Regions from separate parts of the Exiguobacterium sp. SH3S1 genome, predicted to be linked through region 3. Evidence: predicted binding sites of a transcription regulator. Region 3 holds the regulator's gene; each other region holds the start of a gene.

Region 1 (4,743 bases), on a different contig from region 3:
GGTCACCAAATCGAGACCGGTCGTCGGTTCATCGAACAAGATGATACCTGGACGCTTCAAGAAGGCACGGGCCAGGGCGAGGCGTTGCCGCTCACCACCGGACAATCCGTAACCGCCTTCTCCGAGCTCGGTATTCAATCCGTCCGGCAAATTGGCGATGACCTCGACGAGGCCGGCGGCTTCAGCCGCCCGCATGATGTCAGTCTCGTCCGCCGTCTCACCGAGGGCGATATTAGCGGCGAGACTGCCGGCGAACAAATACGGGTTTTGCGAAATATACCCGATTGTCCCGTACCAAGACGTATCGGTGAACGATTCGAGCGGCTCCCCGTCGACGAGGACGCGGCCGCTGTCCGGTTTCACAAGACCGGACAGCACGTTCAACACGGTCGTCTTGCCTGATCCGCTCGCGCCGACCAAGGCGACGTGTGACCGTGCCGGGATTACCCCGCTCAGCGGGTGGAGCGTGAAGCGCCCCCCTTCATATTGGAACGAGACCGCATCGAGAACAAGTTCGGGCGTCCGGTTTGTTAGCGGTCTGTCTCCCCACTCGATGCGGTCGTCCGGGGCGTCGAGCGCCTCGAAGATACGATCGGCCGCACCCATGCTACCACGCCCGGTATGGAAGGCGCTGCCGAGGTCTTTGATCGCTAAATAGTATTCCGGGGCCAAGACGAGAATCAAGAAGCCGGCGAAAAACGTCAAGTTTTGCCAAACGACCATCTGGAGCGCCACTTCTAAGGCGACGACGCCGGTGCTGAGCATCGAGATGAACTCGAGCATGAGCCCTGACAAGAAAGCGGTCTTTAAGACGACCATCGTCGCGTCCCGGAAGTCGAGACTGCTCTTCTCGATCGCTTGCGCTTCTTGCTCGGCACGTCCGTATAGCTTGAGTGTCGTCAATCCTTGAAGGACGTCTAAAAATTTCCCTGAGAACTGGTTCATTTTCTCCATCTGCTCTTCAGACTTCTTCTGGGTCGCGATACCGATGATGATGAAAAAAATTGGAATGAACGGCGCGGTCACCATCATGATGACACCCGAGATCCAGTGCTGACTGAAGACGACGACGAGAATGAGCAGCGGGATGATCGACGTCTGGATGACTTGGGGCCAGTACTGGCTAAAGTAAGCATCGACCTCATCGACCGCATCCATATAGACACTGACTTTCTTCCCGGACTGTCCGGATAGAGACGTCTCGATCGGATTCGATGTGTAGCGGTCGAGCAGTTGACGTCGAAGCGTCCGCTTCGCCCGCTCCGACAAGTTGGCACCGATGCGTCCCGAGACATACCCGAACAAGGCACGTGCGAGCAGCGCGAGCACGAGCCAACCTAGAGACGGGATGACACTTTGGAACGATTCGTTTTTTAAAAATACTCGGTCGACGACGTCGACGATCAAATAAGCCTGAGCCAAGATGGACAACCCGATCATCACCGCGGCGATGACGAGCCCGACGATATGTCCTTTCTCGGCCAAAGCGAGAGCTTGCAGTCGTTTCACTGCGTTCATCCTTTCTAAACGTGCATGACAATTTTTCTTTGTGATGATTCTCACTAATTATAACTGATGTAAGGGTCCATAGCGAACGCTTCGCTTGTCGAGACGTGCAAAAAAACGCCACGAATGGAGCGTGGCGTCAGTGTGTCGCTTGTTCAAAATACTCAGGATGCAACGTCACGAGTTGACGGGCGTCGAACTGGAGAATGTCTTCTTTGCGCAGTCGCGATAAGATGTGGGACACGGTCTCGCGCGATGTCCCCGACAGTCTCGAGATTTCAACTGTCGTGAACGGACAACGTACGCGCACACCGTCGGCTTCTTTTTCTCCGAGGTCTTCAATCAAGTAATGGATCGTATTGATCACCCGGTCGCTCGCACTCGGCGTGATGATTTCCTGAACACGGCGTTCATGAAGGTCAAGGATTCGATTCATCTGACCGACGATGTGCAAGAGCATCGTCGCATTTCTTGAGACGAGCGCTTCAAAGCGATCCGTCGGCATATAAATGACTTCAATATCGGTCAGCGCTTCCGCCGAATGTTGGTAATACGTTTCCGTCAACAGTCCCCGGTACGGAAACAGCTGCTTCGGCTTCAAGTAGTCGGTGTATTGATGGGTCGCCGTTTCATTGCACCGCTCGAGCCTCACATACCCACTGATTAAAAAGTAGACGCGCTCACGTGGGTCGCCTTCCATGAATAAAAGCTGCCCTTTGCGGTACGTTCGACAGTATACGTGCGGTAGCAAGCTCTCTAGCTCGCGGCTCGTGCATTTATTGAAGATATCGAGTTGTCTTAAATCGTCGACTGTCCATTGCTGTCTCATGTTCAATCCCTCGCTTCCCGAACTGGTGATCTTTCTTTTAGTATACGAGACCCAACTTGTGAAAACGCTTTCAAATTCCGACAGTTTTCTGACAAGACAAAAGAGGGGTTGCCCCCTCTCCTCAGTCGAGCATCAATTCCATGATCGCATCTTGCAAATCGCGTTCGAGTTCAAGCGCATGCAGATCGAACAGCCATGCTTCGAGTCTCGTCTTCGACGCCGCCATCCGGTAGAGGCGGTCTTTCAAATCGTAAGATATCTCGGCGCGGTCAATGAAGCGATACAAGCGCTCCAGTCGATGACCGTTGTTCGTCACCTCGACAGGGAGCGACACCGTCACTTCCTCATCAATTTTACCGAGTTCGTGTCGTAACGTCTGCGTCTCCGGTTTATACTCGCCCGAACCGGTCACCCCGCGTACGAGTAATGTGACGGTCCGGTCTGACGGTAAGACGGACGTGTCGCCCGTGATATGAACGTGCAGGCTGCGCTCGTCCCAGTCGAGGGTGAACGTCGTCTCGGCGTAAGCCCCGGTCTCATAAGCCCGGTCGGTCCCGTTATCCTCATACAGCGTGAACGTGTTCGATGCCCCTGGGAAGACGACGACCTCGAGATCGGTCGGGTTGTCGGTGTCGTTGCGTCCAGAGCGATGAGCGGCCAGCGGGACGATCGCTCCAGCTTTCGCGAACACGGCCTGCTCGTCAAGCCCACGGAACACTCGGATCGACTTATCACCTTCGTAGCGATGACCCGTAAAGAAGTCGAACCAATCGCCTGTCGGCAACCAGACGTTCGTCGCCGCGACGTGAAGCCGCTTGTTCATCGGCTCGACGATCGGTGATACGACGAGTTCACTGCCGAAGTAGTATTCATTCGGCACGCCATACGCCGCTTCTTCGTCGGGATGATCGTAATACATCGGGAGGATGAGCGGGAGCGCATCCTGATGATTACGCCGGTTCATCGTGTACAAATACGGGATGAGTTGGTGGCGGAGTCGTAAAAACGACTTCATCGACCGTTCGGACTCGAGACCGAAGCGCCACGGCTCTTTGCCGTTAAAGATACTGAACGTCGAATGCAAGCGCATGATCGGGCTGAACACCCCGAACGCGACCCAGCGTGCGGCGAGCTCATCGTCTTTCGACCCTCGGTAATGCCCGCCGATGTCGTGGCTCCACCAGCCGTAACCGATATTCGATGCCGTCGCCGTGAAGTAAGGCTGAAACGCAAGCGACGCCCAAGAGATGAGCGTATCTCCCGAGAAACCGACGGGGTAACGATGGCTGCCCGGTCCGGCATAACGCGAGAAGATCAGCGGACGATTTCCGTCTCGGGAAATATCGGCCGCATGATAATGGTTTAACATCCACATCGGGTCGAGCCCTTCCATTTTCGAGGTCGACCCTTGCTGCCAGTCGATCCACCAAAAATCGACGCCGTCTACCTCGTGCGGATGATGCATCTGTTCAAAATACGCTTGAATGAAGCGTTTATCAGAGAAATCGAACGGGATGCGATCCCCGTTCGATGAGTCGAGCCCCATCGCTTCGGCCATCGCCACGTATTGGTCTTCGAACGCCCGGACCCCGTCGGCTGGGTGCAAGTTCAGCGTGACGAGCAGGTTCTCTTCTTTCAACCACGTCAAGAAGCCTTTTGGGTCCGGGAACAGATTCTTATTCCATGAGTAGCCGGTCCAACCGCTCCCGTACTCTTCAGGGACGTCGGTGACGTGCCAGTCCATATCGATGACACTGACCGAGAACGGGATATCTTCTTCTTTGAACCGGCGCATGAGCCCTTTGTACTCGGTCTCGTCATAGCGCCAGTAGCGGCTCCACCAGTTACCGAGTGCTTTTCGTGGCAACAACGGCGTCGGACCTGTCAGCTTATAAAAATCGTGAAGCGCTTGCTTGTATTCGTGTCCGTAGCCGAAGTAGTACAAATCATGGATACCTGTTCGTCTCGGCTCAACGAAGCGGTCGTCTGTCATGAGAAATGAGTCCGAGTCGTCGATGACGGCATAGCCTTGCTTGGAGACGATCCCCTCCCCGAGCTCGGTCGCTCCATCGACATGGTCGAGCGTTCGGGCCGTCCCTTTCAGCGTCCGTTCCGGGCCGTTGAACGTGTAGCGGCTATAGTACGTACTAAAGTTCCCTTTCACGTCGACGTAGAGCGTGTTCGGCGCGAACGATCCTTTCGTATAATACAGATGAACGTGATCGGTGATGATTTGCAGTTCACTCTCGTCCTCGATGATCCGGAAGTCAGGGACGTCAAAGTCCCGGTTCCACACGACTTGGGTCGGTCGGTCTTCGAACACACCGTCCTCGGCGTACTCCATCCGGATCAACTGGCTCGTCAATACCGTGAAGCGATAGCAGCTCCCTTGGACGACGGCACGTTCA
Region 2 (4,743 bases), on a different contig from region 3:
TACAGAAGTGTCGTGAGCAGTAAATAGTCGATACCGGCCGCATAGATCAGCCAAATCCCGTAAATCGAGGCGACCGCACCGATAATAAGGTCACGCGTCCGACGTTCGCCAACATTATAACCGAGCCCGTTTTTGGCGACTTTGACTTGGTAGAACGCCGAGAACGCATACGGGATCAAGATGGCGCTCGAAGCGAGTGAGAACGCAAAGTTATAAGCAGCGTCTGAGAACAGGAAGGTGAAGAGGAACAACTGAATCAACCCGTTCGTGAGCCAGAGTGCATTGGCCGGTGCGTTATTTTTATTCTCTTTCGTGAACCATTTCGGGAAGACACCGTCTTTACCGGCGACAAATGGGATTTCCGCCGCAAGCAACGTCCATCCAAGCCAAGCACCGAGTACCGAGATGACGAGGCCCCCGTTGATCAGCATCGCGCCCCACGGCCCGACAGCCGATTCGAGCAAATACGCCATCGCCGGTTGCGAAGCGTTCGCCACGCTCTCAGGGTTCAGCAATCCGAGTGACATGATCGAGATGAGCAAGTAAATGACGAGCGTACCGAGTAAGCCGATGACGGTCGCTTTCCCGACGTCCGAGCGCTTACGGGCCCGGCCCGACAAGACGACCGCCCCTTCGACACCGATGAATACCCAAAGTGTGACGAGCATCGTCGACACGACTTGGTCTCTCACACTGCCCCACGAGAAGCCGCCTTGGCCCCAAAAGTCGAACGTGAAGTTATCGATATTGAAGAAGAACAAGGTGATGGTGATAAAGGCAAAAATCGGAACGAGTTTCGCGATCGTCGTGATGATGTTGATCATCGAGGCTTCGTGGATGCCTCGTAAAATCAACGAGTGCACGAGCCACAACATGATGGAGGCGCCGATAATCGAGGCGATGTTTTGACCACCTTCAAAGATCGGGAAGAAGTAACCGACCGAGCTGAACAATAGTGTGGCGTAGGCAACGTTACCGAGCCAAGCAGATAACCAATAGCCCCACGCCGAGTTGAAGCCAACGAACTGGCCAAAGCCGGCCCGGGCGTAACTGTATACACCGCCGTCTAGGTCAGGACGACGCATCGTCAAGTTCTGAAAACTGAGACCGAGTGTGATAATCCCGATACCGGTGATGACCCACCCGATCAAAATAGCTCCGGCGTTCGCGCCTTGGGCCAAATCGGCCGCCAAGTTGAAGGCGCCCCCTCCAATCATCGAACCGACGACGAGGGCTGTCAGTGCACCAAGACCTAACCGTTGATCTTTTTTGCTAGGACTCGCACCAGCCGAACCACTTGAGTCATGATCTAATTTAGTAGACATATAACTCATCCCTTTCGTTTAGTACGAATGAGGAGGACATGCCTCCTCGTTCGTTAGCGTTCGAGCCATTCAAACGTATCGGTGAGTGTCGCCGCCATGACGGCTTTGATCGTGTGCATCCGATTTTCCGCCTGATCGAACACGTATGAATGGCGGCTGCGGAACACCTCGTCGGTCACTTCCATCTCTTTCAGTCCATATTGTTCATGAATCGCTCGCCCAACCTCGGTCTCTAAATCGTGGAACGCCGGCAGGCAATGCAGAAACATGACGTCTTTATTTCCGGTCTTCTCGACCATGTCCATATTCACTTGGTACGGATGAAGGAGCTTGATCCGCTCTTCATATTCGGCTTCTTCGCCCATCGATACCCACACATCGGTATAGATGACGTCCGCATCAGCGACAGCTTCGTCGATGCTCTCCGTCAAGGTGATGCGTGCTCCTGTTTCAGCCGCGACCGAACGCGCGTAATCGACGACCTCGTCAGACGGCCAGAGCGATTTCGGCGCACAGATTCGCATGTCCATGCCGACTTTGGCACCACCGATCAACAGCGTGTTGCCCATATTGTTGCGTCCATCTCCAACGTAGACGAAACGAATGCCAGCCAAATCACCTTTTTGTTCTTTGACGGTCAAGAAGTCGGCCAAAATTTGCGTCGGATGATACAAGTCCGTCAAACCGTTCCAAACCGGGACCCCGCCATCCCGTGCAAGACCTTCCACCGTTTCGTGAGCGAAGCCACGGAATTGGATGCCGTCGAACATGCGTCCAAGCACGATCGCCGTATCACGGACCGATTCTTTTTTCCCGAACTGGATATCCGATTTCCCGAGGTATTCAGGATGCATGCCGAGGTCGATTGCCGCAACTGTGAACGCACAGCGCGTCCGTGTCGACGGTTTTTCAAACAAGAGCGCCACGTTCTTGCCTTCACAAATCCGGTGGGGAATCCCTTGTTTCTTTTGACGTTTGAACGCTGCCGATAAGTCGATCAAGTAGTTCAGTTCGTCCCGCGAAAACTCGTTAAGCGATAAAAAATGACGACCTTTCAAATCAAAGTTGAACGTTGTGGACATGTGTTTCTCCTCCTCGTTAAATATCTTCACGGATAATTGGACAACTCATACAACGTGGGCCTCCACGGCCTCGTGATAACTCACTCGACATGATTTCGATGACTTCGACCCCTTCTGAACGGAGCAGCTCGTTCGAAACGTAGTTCCGGTCATACGTAACGACGACACCTGGGGCGATTGCGAGCGTGTTCGACCCATCGTTCCATTGCTCGCGCGCCGCAGCGATCGGGTCGCCACCACCACATGGGATCAACACGATTTCCTCTAGGCCGAGAGCCGATTTTAACACTTTCAACAAATCAGTGTGTTGCGTGATGTGCAGCTCACCTTCCGCGTTCAACGTCAGTTCGAAGATGTTCATCTTGCCGCCCGGTCCTTGGATGAACGGATGGATCGTGAACTTATCGTGGTCGACCATCGTGAAGACGGTATCAAGGTGCATGAACGCACGCGACTTCGGAATCTCGATGGCGATGACTTTCTTGAACGTGCCTCCGTTCGCGAGCAAGTTGAGGGCGACGCGCTCGATTCCTTGGGCGGTCGTCCGTTCCGATATCCCGATGGCGACGACTTCTTTTGATAGGACGAGTTCGTCTCCGCCTTCCATCGCGAACCGATAGTCACGATCCGACCAGATCGGGATATCATGCTTCGCAAAGCGTGGATGGTATCTCATAATATATTGCGTGAACAGTGATTCGCGGCGACGCGCCGGTTCTTTCATGCGATTGATCGACAAGCCGTTCCCAATCGCCGCGGCCGGGTCGCGCGTGAAGTACAGGTTCGGCATCGGGTCGAGAAAGAACGGATACGTGTCCTCGATCATCTCGTGCAGATGACGGCGCTTTTCGCGCTTGATCTCGGTTTTACGGATACCGGCCATGACCGTCTCGATCAACTGTTCGTTATCATAAGCGAGTAAATACTCTTTGAGCGTCTCGTATGAACCGTTAATATTTGATTTTGATTCCGAAAGAATGTCGGCGACGAATCGTTCACGTACGCCAGGCAGCGATAACGTCTCTGCCATCAAGTTTTCTAAATAGAGCACCTCGACGCCCCGGTTTTGTAGCACGCTCGCAAAGTAGTCGTGCTCTTTTTGAATGACCGGCAAATGTGGAATGTCGTCGAACAAGAGTCGTTCCAAATACTCCGGCGTCAAATTTTCAAGTTCGCGTCCTGGACGCTTCAATAGTACAGTCTTTAATTCACCAATTTCTGAATACACGTGAATCGGATGTTTCAGCGTCGTATCCCGTGCGGTCAATTGATCCGTCATCGATATCATCTCGCTTCCTCCTAGTGATTCGGGTGTGTTTCTACCCTTACCTTATCAACTTACCCAATTCCGAGGCGGGTAATTCCAGCGTTCTGATTGTGGTCGATTCCACAAAAGAATGGATACAATATGAGTCAAACTGAATGAACAAACGGTTGTGAATCAATGAACAAGGAGAGAGCGACGGTTAGGATGGATACACGATGTATGAACTGTGAATAAAATCCATTATTTTTTCTTTTCAAATTAAGGTACGATAACGACAGGATATGAAAAATGACTTTAGAAAAGGAAGTGAGTCGATGGCCATCGAACGTACAGAACGCGCGCGTCATGAAGCCCAAGTGACAGCGCTCATCCAAAAAGGGGATCCGGTCGATTTCCGCGACGTGTTTTTAACACTTCACCCGGGTGAACAGGCCGACATCTTCATCGAACTCAACCAACCCGATCGGGCGTTTATATACAGCGCTTTATCACCGGAAGAGTACACCGATTTATTTGAAAAATTAGAGCTCGATGAACAACAACAGTTCATCCAAGAAATGCCGCGCCCGTATGCGGTCAGCGTCTTAAACGATATGTTCTCGGATAATGCCGCCGATCTCATGAACGAACTTCCGGACGATTTCATGAACGAACTGTTCGAACAGATGGACGAGACCGAGGCGACCGAGGTCAAAGACTTGATGCGCTATCCGGACGATACGGCCGGTGCCATTATGACGACCGAGTTCATCGTGCTACAGGCCGACAAAACGATCGGGGCGACACTTGAAGAGTTGCGTGACCTCGGTCCTGAAGCTGAGACGATTTACTATTTATATGTAATCGATGTAGACCGACGTCTCGTCGGCGTCGTGTCGCTCCGTGATTTGATCGTCTCCCCGCTCGACCATCTCATCGCTGACATCATGGGGCGGCGGGTCGTTTCGGCCCACGTCATGGCCGATCAAGAAGACTTGGCCCGAACCGTCCAAAAGTATGACTTGCTCGCGCTCCCGGTCATCGATAGCGATGATCACTTGCTCGGCATCATCACCGTCGACGACGTCAT
Region 3 (4,743 bases):
ACCGCTGAACAGGCTGATGATGATACCGGACCATGTTTGGATGATAAACCCGACGACAATCGGCAGGAAGTAAAATAAAATGATTGGGACGTTCGTCGCCTCGCCACGGATGAGTTCCGAGATATACTCGGTCCCGCTCGGCACGATGTAGACGAATCCGGTCAGGAACGCATGCATCCAATCGATCCGCATGGCACGGGAACGCATCATGAATGGAGTTCCTCCCATTCTGCGAACAGTTCCGTGATCGACTCTTTCGTCGCGTCGGACTCGGTCGACAGTTCTTGGGCGCGAGCGAAGTCGTTGAACACGTCCGGTTCGCACAACAGCTGCTCGATTTCTTCTAGCCTCGCTTCGTGGCGCTCGATCGTCAGCTCGATCTCTTCGACCCGCTGCTTCAACCGGCGCTCTTCGCGCTGCTGTTCTTTGTCGGCGCGCTGCTTCTTGACGACGACTTGTTTCGTCTCCTCGCGGGCGAGCCGGGCGAGGTCCTCGAGCTCTTCTTTCTTCTCGACGTAGTACGAGTAGTCGCCGAGGTACTCATCGATGCCGTTCGGCGTGATCTCTAAGACACGCGTCGCGAGCCGGTCGATGAAGTAACGGTCGTGGGAGACGAACAAGATCGTCCCGGGATAGTCGACGAGCGCGTTCTCGAGGATCATCTTCGAGTCGAGGTCCAAGTGGTTCGTCGGCTCATCCAAGACGAGCAAGTTCGGTTGCTCGAGCTTGAGCTTGGCGAGCGTCAGCCGGGCCCGTTCGCCGCCGGATAGTTCTTGGACGCGTTTCATGACGTCGTCCCCGCTGAACAAGAACTGGCCGAGCAGACTGCGGACTTCTTGCTCGCGCATGAGCGGCCAGTCGTTCCAAATCTCATCGATGACGCGGTTCGTGTCCGACAAGTTCTGTTGTTCCTGGTCGTAGTAGCCGATCTCGACGCCGGTACCGTAGCGGATGTCACCGGTGAGGGGTGGTTGTTGTTTCGTCAACACTTTGAGGAGCGTCGATTTGCCGACCCCGTTCGGGCCGACGAGGGCGACCGACTCGCCGCGCTGCAGTTGGAAACGTAAGTGTTGTGCGATCGGTTCCTCGTAGCCGATGGCGAGGTCGCTGCCGCTCAACACATCGTTCCCGCTTTGACGTTTGATCGAGAACGACAACACCGCGCTCCGTTCGTCACCGTCCGGCACGTCCATACGGTCGATCTTCTCGAGCCGCTTGCGGACGCTTTGGGCGCGTTTCGTCGTCGTTGCCCGGGCGATGTTCCGTTGGATGAAGTCTTGCATCTTGGCGATCTCTTCTTGTTGCGACTCGAACTGCTTCTTCTCTTGCTCGTAAAGCGCGGCCTTCTGCTCGAGGAACTTTGTATAGTTCCCGACGAAGCGGCGGCTGCGGTTGCGTGACAGCTCGTAGACGACCGAGACGACGCGGTCGAGGAAGTAACGGTCGTGGGAGACGATGAGGACGGCACCTTTATAGCCGCTCAAATATTTCTCGAGCCAGCTGAGCGTCTCGATGTCTAAATGGTTCGTCGGCTCATCCAAGATGAGCAGGTCCGGGCTTTGCAGGAGCATCTTCGCTAAGGCAAGACGTGTCCGCTGTCCGCCTGAGAGCGTGTCGATCCGACGTTCGAAGTCGTCCGGGTAAAACCGCATCCCGTGCAAGATCGAGCGGATCGTCGCTTCATACTGATAGCCGCCGCGGTCTTTGAACGTGTGCTGCTCCTCGTCATACGCCGCGAGCAGACGCTCGTAGGCGGCCGGGTCGTTCAAGATCCGCTCCGAGCCCATGTCTTGCTCCATCTGGCGGAGCGTCTTCTCTTGTTCGATCAAATCGGTGAAGACGGTGAGCATCTCGTTCCACATCGTCTCGTTCGATTCTAACCCCGAGTCTTGGGCGAGATAGCCGATCGTCACGTCTTTTGGCTTCATGATGTCGCCCGAGTCATAATTGTACTCGCCGGCGATGACTTTTAACAGCGTCGACTTGCCGGCGCCGTTGCGGCCTACGAGGGCGACGCGTTCGCCTTCTTGGATTTCTAGTTTGACATTCTCTAAAATCGGCTCGACGCCGAACGATTTGGATAAGTTGTTGACTTGCAGTAGGATCAAGTGAAAAAACCCCTTTCTCTCTGTTTAGTATACTTTATTTCTTCCCCTTTTCAGGTATATTCATTGAGTGCTTATGTGAATTCGTTTACAATCAAGGTGTATGAAATCAGATTCGTTTGAAACGCGTCGTAAAAAGGAGGCTCTTTCCGTTGAGTCAAAACGAACCAAAGATTCCGCAAGCGACAGCCAAACGGTTGCCACTATACTATCGGTTTATCCAAAGCCTACATTCGTCAGGGAAACAGCGTGTGTCTTCTGCTGAACTGAGCGAGGCGGTCAAGGTCGATTCGGCAACGATTCGCCGTGACTTCTCATACTTCGGTGCGCTCGGTAAAAAGGGATATGGCTATAACGTACAGTATCTGTTAGACTTTTTCCGTAAGACGCTGAATCAAGACGAGATCACGAACGTCGCCTTGGTCGGGGTCGGTCATCTCGGGACAGCGTTCGTCAACTATAACTTCCTTAAAAACAATAACACACATATCGTCGTCGGGTTCGACGCAGACGAGACAAAAGTCGGCACGACGATGTCAGGTGTCCCGATTCATCACGTCGATGAGATGGAACAAATCATGAAGCAAAACAAAATCGATGTCGCCATCCTCACGGTCCCGTCCGCTTACGCGCAGCCGGTTGCCGATGACTTGGTCCGCTATGGCGTTCGAGGGATCTTGAACTTCACGCCGGCGCGATTGACTGTACCGGACACGGTCCGCGTCCATCATATCGACTTGTCGATCGAACTCCAGTCGCTCATTTACTTTATGCAACACTATCCATCCGCTGAGGGGGTCCATCAATAATGGAATTTCTACAATCATCACTCGTCGTCGGTATCCCAGGTGGCGTCAGTATTTTCGTCATCGCCATCATCGCGCTCATCCTCTTCGGGCCGAAGAAATTGCCAGAGTTCGGCCGGGCAGCGGGGCAGACGCTCCGTGAGTTCAAAAATGCCACGAACGGTATGATGAAAGAGCACGACGAGACCGACAAGAAAGAAATTGAGAAGAAAGAGCAGTAAGCCATGAGCCATCAACCTGATCAAGAACGGGCACTGTCCGATCACTTGACAGAGCTGCGGAGACGACTGATGCTGTCGGCATTTGTCGTCTTTGCCTTCTTTCTGATCGCTTTGCCGAGTGTCAAATACGTGCTCGCCTATCTGCAGGCGGACCTCGTCGAACGAGGGCTCGAGCTGAACGCCTTTGGGGTCGCGGACCCGCTCATGATTTACTTGAACTTGGCGCTCGTCATCGGGCTCGTCGCGTCTGGTCCATTTCTACTGTATCAACTGTGGGCGTTCGTCGCACCTGGTCTGCATCCGAATGAACGAAAATGGACGCTCGCCTATATCCCGGTCATCTTTATCTTGTTCCTCATCGGTCTCGCATTCGCCTACTATTGGTTGTTCCCGCTCGTCCTCGATATCTCGACGGACCTCGGGCAAGACCTCGGTCTGACGCAAATCATCGGGGCGACGAACTATTTCACGTTCCTGTTGCAACTGACAATCCCGTTCGGACTGTTGTTCCAGTTGCCGGTCGTGACGATGTTCTTGACGCGCATCGGTGTCGTGACGCCGTACTTCCTCTCAAAAATTCGGAAGTACGCCTACTTCGCCTTGTTCGTCATCGCGGCATTCATCACGCCGCCGGATTTGACGTCGCACCTCATGGTGTCGCTGCCGCTCTTCTTCCTATATGAGATCAGCTTATCGATCTCACGCATGACGTACCGCGGTGTGCTCCGACGTGAGAAAGAGGCGATGGTGAAAGAACAGATGGATTTGATGAAGCAAATGAATGAGAAGTGAACACTACGTCATGAGACGTGGTGTTTTTTTAATGCGAGTGCGCTAAACTGGAAGTATCTTGAAAAGGGGCTTGGCCATCGTGTTGATCGGACTGTTTCTCCTTGTCGGTTGGCACGTATCACGGTTGGCATAACGGTGCTTTTTGGTCGCAAACTGTCGTACTGAAACTACATGTTCAAAGTGATATTGGTCGTAAACGCTTTTTCTGCAACAAGGAAGTACATGCTCATATGAAACCAATCAAACACACGTCAGGGGGAGAAACGATGACTTGGGAGTACTACGGGGATGAGCTCATCATCATCGGTGTGTTGACGACAATTCTGTTGATTGCCGTGCTGAACTTTTGGAAGTCGCCATTCAAGCGGAGACTTGCCTTCTCGTTGACGCTGCTCGTCGTGGGATACGTGTCGTGTATCATCGGACTCGTCTTCGTCCGCGGGTGGGACGCCCTGGGCTGGATCTTGTACGGCTTTATATTGTATGTGATGGGTCTCGTCACATATATCGGTGTCGTCATCTACCACTGGATGAAAGCGAGACGCACGTCCAATTCATGATCAAAACCGTTCCTGCCGAGGAACGGTTTTTTGTCGTCACAACCGGCGTTCAAACTTTAGACATAATTACGTGAAAAACTGAGCAAAGGGATTGTCAAACCTTCTTGTGAAATAGTACACTAAGTTCAGAAAGCGAATGTGATATTTGTCACAAACACTAACTTGCCTACAACTCAAAGGAGAGACTACCATATGAAAATCGCAGTCATCGGATGTACACACGCAGGAACAGCAGCAGTCAAAGGCTTACTCGCCAAGC
Region 4 (4,743 bases), on a different contig from region 3:
CAAACTTGAGACGAAACGGTTGCAGCAGCTCGCACGGTCGCTCAGTGAACTCGACGTCCTGCTCGCTTTGGCGATCGTCGCCGAAAAGCGGGACTACGTGCGCCCGACAGCGTCCGCAAACGTTCAAATCGATCGCGGCCGGCACCCGGTCATCGAGACGGTACTGCCACGCGGTGACTATGTCGCCAACGACTTGACGCTTGACGACTCGCGTCAGATGCTGTTGATCACCGGACCGAACATGTCCGGTAAATCGACGTATATGCGCCAGTTTGCGTTGATCGCGATCATGCACCAAATCGGATCGTTCGTCCCGGCCGAGGCGGCCGAACTGCCGCTGTTTGACCGCATCTTCACTCGCATCGGGGCAGCGGACGACCTCGTGAGCGGTCAGTCCACGTTTATGGTCGAAATGACCGAGACGCGCCAGGCCGTGACCGAGGCGACGGCGAACAGCCTGATCTTGCTAGATGAGATCGGGCGGGGGACGTCGACGTATGATGGGATGGCGCTTGCGCAAGCAATCGTCGAATATATCGCCGCCTCAATCGGCGCGAAGACACTGTTCTCGACGCATTATCATGAGCTGACCGTCCTCGAAACGACGATCCCGACGCTCGAGAACGTCCACGTCCGCGCCATCGAACGCGACGGACGCGTCGTCTTCTTGCATGAAGTTCATCCAGGCAAGGCCGACAAGTCTTACGGCATCCACGTCGCGGAACTGGCCGACTTGCCGCAATCGCTCATCGAACGAGCGCGGACGATCTTAACAGAGCTCGAACAAGAGAAAGAGCCGGACGCTGCCTCGACTGACCCGGTAACGAAGAAGTCGAGCGATGAAACCGCTCAGCTCTCTTTGTTCGAGACAAAAGATGAGTTAAAACAACAATTGCTCGAGCTCGATCTTTTAGCGATGAACCCGATCGAGGCGATGCAGGCGCTCTATGCGCTCCAACAGTCTGCGAAGAAAGGGTGAGTCGATGGGAATCATTCAAGAGTTGCCAGAACAGTTAGCCAACCGGATTGCGGCCGGGGAAGTTGTCGAACGACCGGCATCGGTCGTGAAAGAACTCGTCGAAAACGCGATTGATGCCGGCGCGACGAAAGTGGAAGTCGAGCTAGAAGAGGCCGGGATCCGGCTCATCAAAGTGCGGGATAACGGCCACGGCTTTTACGAGGATGACGCGGCCCGTGCTTTTTTAAGACATGCGACGAGCAAGATACGAGACGAACATGATTTGTTCCGGATTCGGACGCTCGGATTCCGGGGCGAGGCGCTCGCCTCGATCGCATCGGTCAGTCACGTCACGTTAAAGTCGCGCCGGGCTGATGAGGCCGGCTTTGAGATGACGCTACATGGCGGCGTCGTGATCGAGCAAACACCGACTGCTGCTAACGTCGGGACAGAGATCACGGTCAGTCAATTGTTCTATAATACGCCAGCCCGTTTGAAATACTTGAAAACGTCTGCGACCGAGCTCGCGAGCATCACCGACACGTTGAACCGGATCGCCTTGTCACACCCAGAAGTTCGATTGACGGCTTTCCATGAAGACAAGGAGCTACTCCGAACGAACGGGAACGGGGACATCAAGCAAGTCATGCTCGCGATCTACGGTCGGCAAGTCGCCGCCCAAATCGTGACGGCGTCGAGCAAGACGAATGACTACAGCTTGAGTGCTCACCTCGTGCGGCCCGAAGTGACGCGTTCAAATAAACAGTATGTGACCCTGATCTTGAACGGGCGGAGCATCAAAAATTTCGCGCTCACGCAAAGCGTGCTCGAAGGCTATCATACGCTCCTGCCGATCGGACGTTACCCGATCGCCGTGCTCGAAGTGAACATGGACCCGATGCTGATTGATGTCAACGTCCATCCGACGAAGCGGGAAGTGCGGCTGTCAAAAGAGAAGGAACTCTGTCAACTGATCCGGGAGACGGTTCAACTGACACTTCGGGAGCAACGGTTGATTCCGTCGGTCAAACCAAGACAGCCGTCCGTTCCGACAGAGCAATCGAAGCTTGATTTCACCGTCGAACGCTCAGACACAGCAGTTGAGCCGAACGCATGGAACTATCCGATCCCACGCGAGCCGGTGACATCTCCGAGTCGCTGGTCGCCGACACCACTCGTTCAAGAGACACCGGTCGAAACAGTGCTGCCAGAAGAACCGGGGGTTGAAAAGGCGGAAAGCCGGTTGCCGGCGCTCGACGTCATCGGCCAACTCCATGCGAGTTACATCGTCTGCGGCGCGGACGATGGCATGTACATCATCGACCAACACGCCGCCCAAGAACGCATCAAGTACGAGCTGTTTTATGACCAACTCGGCCAGCCTGAAAAAGAGTATCAGTTGTTGCTGTTGCCGCTCACGCTCGAGTTCACCCAACAAGAGACGCTTGCGATCGAAGAAGTCGCCCCACTTCTTAAAGAAGCGGGCCTCGATTTAGAGGCGTTCGGAGGCAATACGTTTCTCGTCCGGGAAATCCCGACATGGTACCCGCAGCACGATCTCGAAGGGACAGTCCGTGATTTGATCGAGATGGCGATTCGGGACCGATCGATCGATATCGCTAAATATCGCGAACAGGCGTCGATCCTGATGGCGTGCAAACGATCGATCAAAGCGAACCATCCGTTAAACCTCGAGATGATGCGACAGTTGATCCGCGACCTTGGCGAGACGACGTCTCCGTATACGTGTCCACACGGACGTCCGATTTTAGTGAAGTGGAGTACGTATGAACTCGAGAAGTTGTTCAAACGTGTCATGTGACAAACGTTGTAATCTTAATTTAACCGACTGTAACGTTTATGGATGCTTAGCTATGGGAACAATATACACATGTCGTCAAACGCATCGAGGTTGAGAGGTGGAGTTCACACTGCCTCACCCTCAAGATGTAGACATGATTCATAAACCAGTAGGGGGAAATGATTATGACAGACACGCTTAAAGTAACGACACGAGAATTACGACCACGTTCGGTTCGAACAAACTTACGTAAAGAAGGAAAAGTACTTGGTGTCGTTTACGGCTACAAAGTCGAAAGCACACCAGTCGCGTTTGAAGAAATGGCATTGCGCAAGATTCTCCGGGAACACGGTGACAACGCCTTGATCGAACTCAACATCGACGGCAAGAAAGTAAACACACTCGTTCACGGGACGGAAGTTGACCCGTTCACGAACACATACAAGCACGTCGAGTTCATGGCAGTCAAAATGGATGAGGCAACTGAAGTTGAAGCAGACGTCACACTCGTCGGCGACGCGAAAGGTGTCAAAGAAGGCGGCTTCTTGTCGCAAGCACTCTATAAAGTCACTGTTTCGGCAACACCTGCTAACATCCCAGAGCGGATCGAGCTCGACGTCAGCGAGCTAGGGATCGGTGACTCACTCACAGTTGCTGATATTCCGAAGAATAAAGATTACGAAATCTTATCTGAAGGCGATCTTCAAATCGCATCAGTGAACGAGCCGGTAGCAGTCGAAGAAGAGGAAACTGAAGGTGAAGAAGCTTCAGCTCCAGAAAAATCGACTAAAGCATCGACTGATGAGACGACAGAGTCTTCTGAGAAAGAATAATTGGTTTCATGCGGCCCTTTACGAAGGGTCGCTTTTTTTAGTCACAAATCCGACAAATGTAACCGATTACGATGTGAAAAGTATGTCAACAGTTCGAATGGGCAGTTGCAAAAATGTCGCTCCGGGCTTATATTGTTAATGATTTCACATGTTTGTTCTTATTATATGGTTCATTTAAACAGAAAGAAGGGTTTGTGACATGGCATCAATGGAAATCCATGCACTCGAATCATTACGGAAGAAAGCACAGGCTTCCTCAGCGATGATTCACTATCGGCCGATGGAATATTTTTTACGGGCAATGCTCGCGGGGATTTTTATCGGGTTCGCATCAATCTTCACATTAAAAGTCGTCAACGGCATGTATCTTGTAGATTCACCATTTACGACGCTCATCGGGGGATTCTCGTTCGGGATCGCGCTCGTCATGATCATCTACGGAGGCGCTGAACTATTTACCGGGAATACGATGTATTTTACGACTTCAACGATGCGTGGCTATACGACGCTGAGTGATACGATGCTCGTCTGGTTGCTTTGCTTCGTCGGGAACGCGCTCGGCGGCATTCTTTTCGCCTTGTTGCTCGCGCCGACTGGAGTCATTCAAGAGCTCGGCATGAACAACTGGTTATTTGCCGTCGTCGAGAGCAAGATGCATCATACGACAGTCGAAATCTTTTTTAGAGCCATCTTCTGTAACTGGATGGTCTGTCTCGCCATCTTCTTGCCGAAACAAATGAAAAATGAATTTGCCCAAATCTTCTCGATGATCTTCCTAGTGGCCGTCTTCTTCGCTTCAGGGTTTGATCACGTCATCGCCAACTTCGTCTTGTTCGCACTCACACTCGTTGTTCCGCATCCAGAAGCAATCAGCTTTGCTGGAGCCATCCACAACTTGATTCCGGCTACGTTCGGAAACATTATCGGAGGCGCGTTATTCATGGGAGCGATCTATACATGGTTGAACGCTAAAGGATTGCGTGAAGCACAAGAGTCAGAGCAAGAAGAAGTCGAACTGAAAATCGTCAAGCCAGCCAAAGAAGTATGACATACATCACGAAGCGCACAGTCGAGCCCACATCAGGGATTCGGCTGTTTTTTTACGTTCGGGATCGGTTGCAACTGTCACAATATCGACGTGCCTCAAATCG

What was found. Region 3 encodes Rex, which represses fermentation and respiration genes when NADH is low (regulators of the CRP and FNR family bind a similar motif). Its sites were predicted from a motif close to TTGTGAAATATTTCACAA; they were not measured.
Region 1: cydD (thiol reductant ABC exporter subunit CydD) is a predicted target of Rex. The motif match lies at 1,548-1,565, and genes of this name have one in related genera.
Region 2: arcA (arginine deiminase) is a predicted target of Rex. The motif match lies at 3,842-3,859, and genes of this name have one in related genera.
Region 4: EVJ26_RS00075 (formate/nitrite transporter family protein) is a predicted target of Rex. The motif match lies at 3,725-3,742, and genes of this name have one in related genera.

What each region holds. Positions count from the first base shown of each region.
Region 1 covers NZ_SJUW01000003.1:104,829-109,571, reverse strand. Annotated here, with positions in the region: gene cydD (thiol reductant ABC exporter subunit CydD) at 1-1,518, opposite strand, end outside; gene EVJ26_RS04990 (Crp/Fnr family transcriptional regulator) at 1,646-2,335, opposite strand; gene EVJ26_RS04985 (glycoside hydrolase family 31 protein) at 2,457-4,743, opposite strand, start outside.
Region 2 covers NZ_SJUW01000003.1:98,723-103,465, reverse strand. Annotated here, with positions in the region: gene arcD (arginine-ornithine antiporter) at 1-1,325, opposite strand, end outside; gene argF (ornithine carbamoyltransferase) at 1,379-2,407, opposite strand; gene arcA (arginine deiminase) at 2,424-3,653, opposite strand; gene mgtE (magnesium transporter) at 3,989-4,743, shown strand, end outside.
Region 3 covers NZ_SJUW01000007.1:164,052-168,794, reverse strand. Annotated here, with positions in the region: gene EVJ26_RS09900 (hypothetical protein) at 1-210, opposite strand, end outside; gene EVJ26_RS09895 (ABC-F family ATP-binding cassette domain-containing protein) at 207-2,108, opposite strand; gene EVJ26_RS09890 (redox-sensing transcriptional repressor Rex) at 2,258-2,914, shown strand; gene EVJ26_RS09885 (twin-arginine translocase TatA/TatE family subunit) at 2,914-3,132, shown strand; gene tatC (twin-arginine translocase subunit TatC) at 3,136-3,924, shown strand; gene EVJ26_RS09875 (hypothetical protein) at 4,191-4,484, shown strand; gene EVJ26_RS09870 (FAD-dependent oxidoreductase) at 4,677-4,743, shown strand, end outside.
Region 4 covers NZ_SJUW01000001.1:15,590-20,332, reverse strand. Annotated here, with positions in the region: gene mutS (DNA mismatch repair protein MutS) at 1-979, shown strand, start outside; gene mutL (DNA mismatch repair endonuclease MutL) at 984-2,780, shown strand; gene EVJ26_RS00080 (50S ribosomal protein L25/general stress protein Ctc) at 2,945-3,592, shown strand; gene EVJ26_RS00075 (formate/nitrite transporter family protein) at 3,801-4,640, shown strand.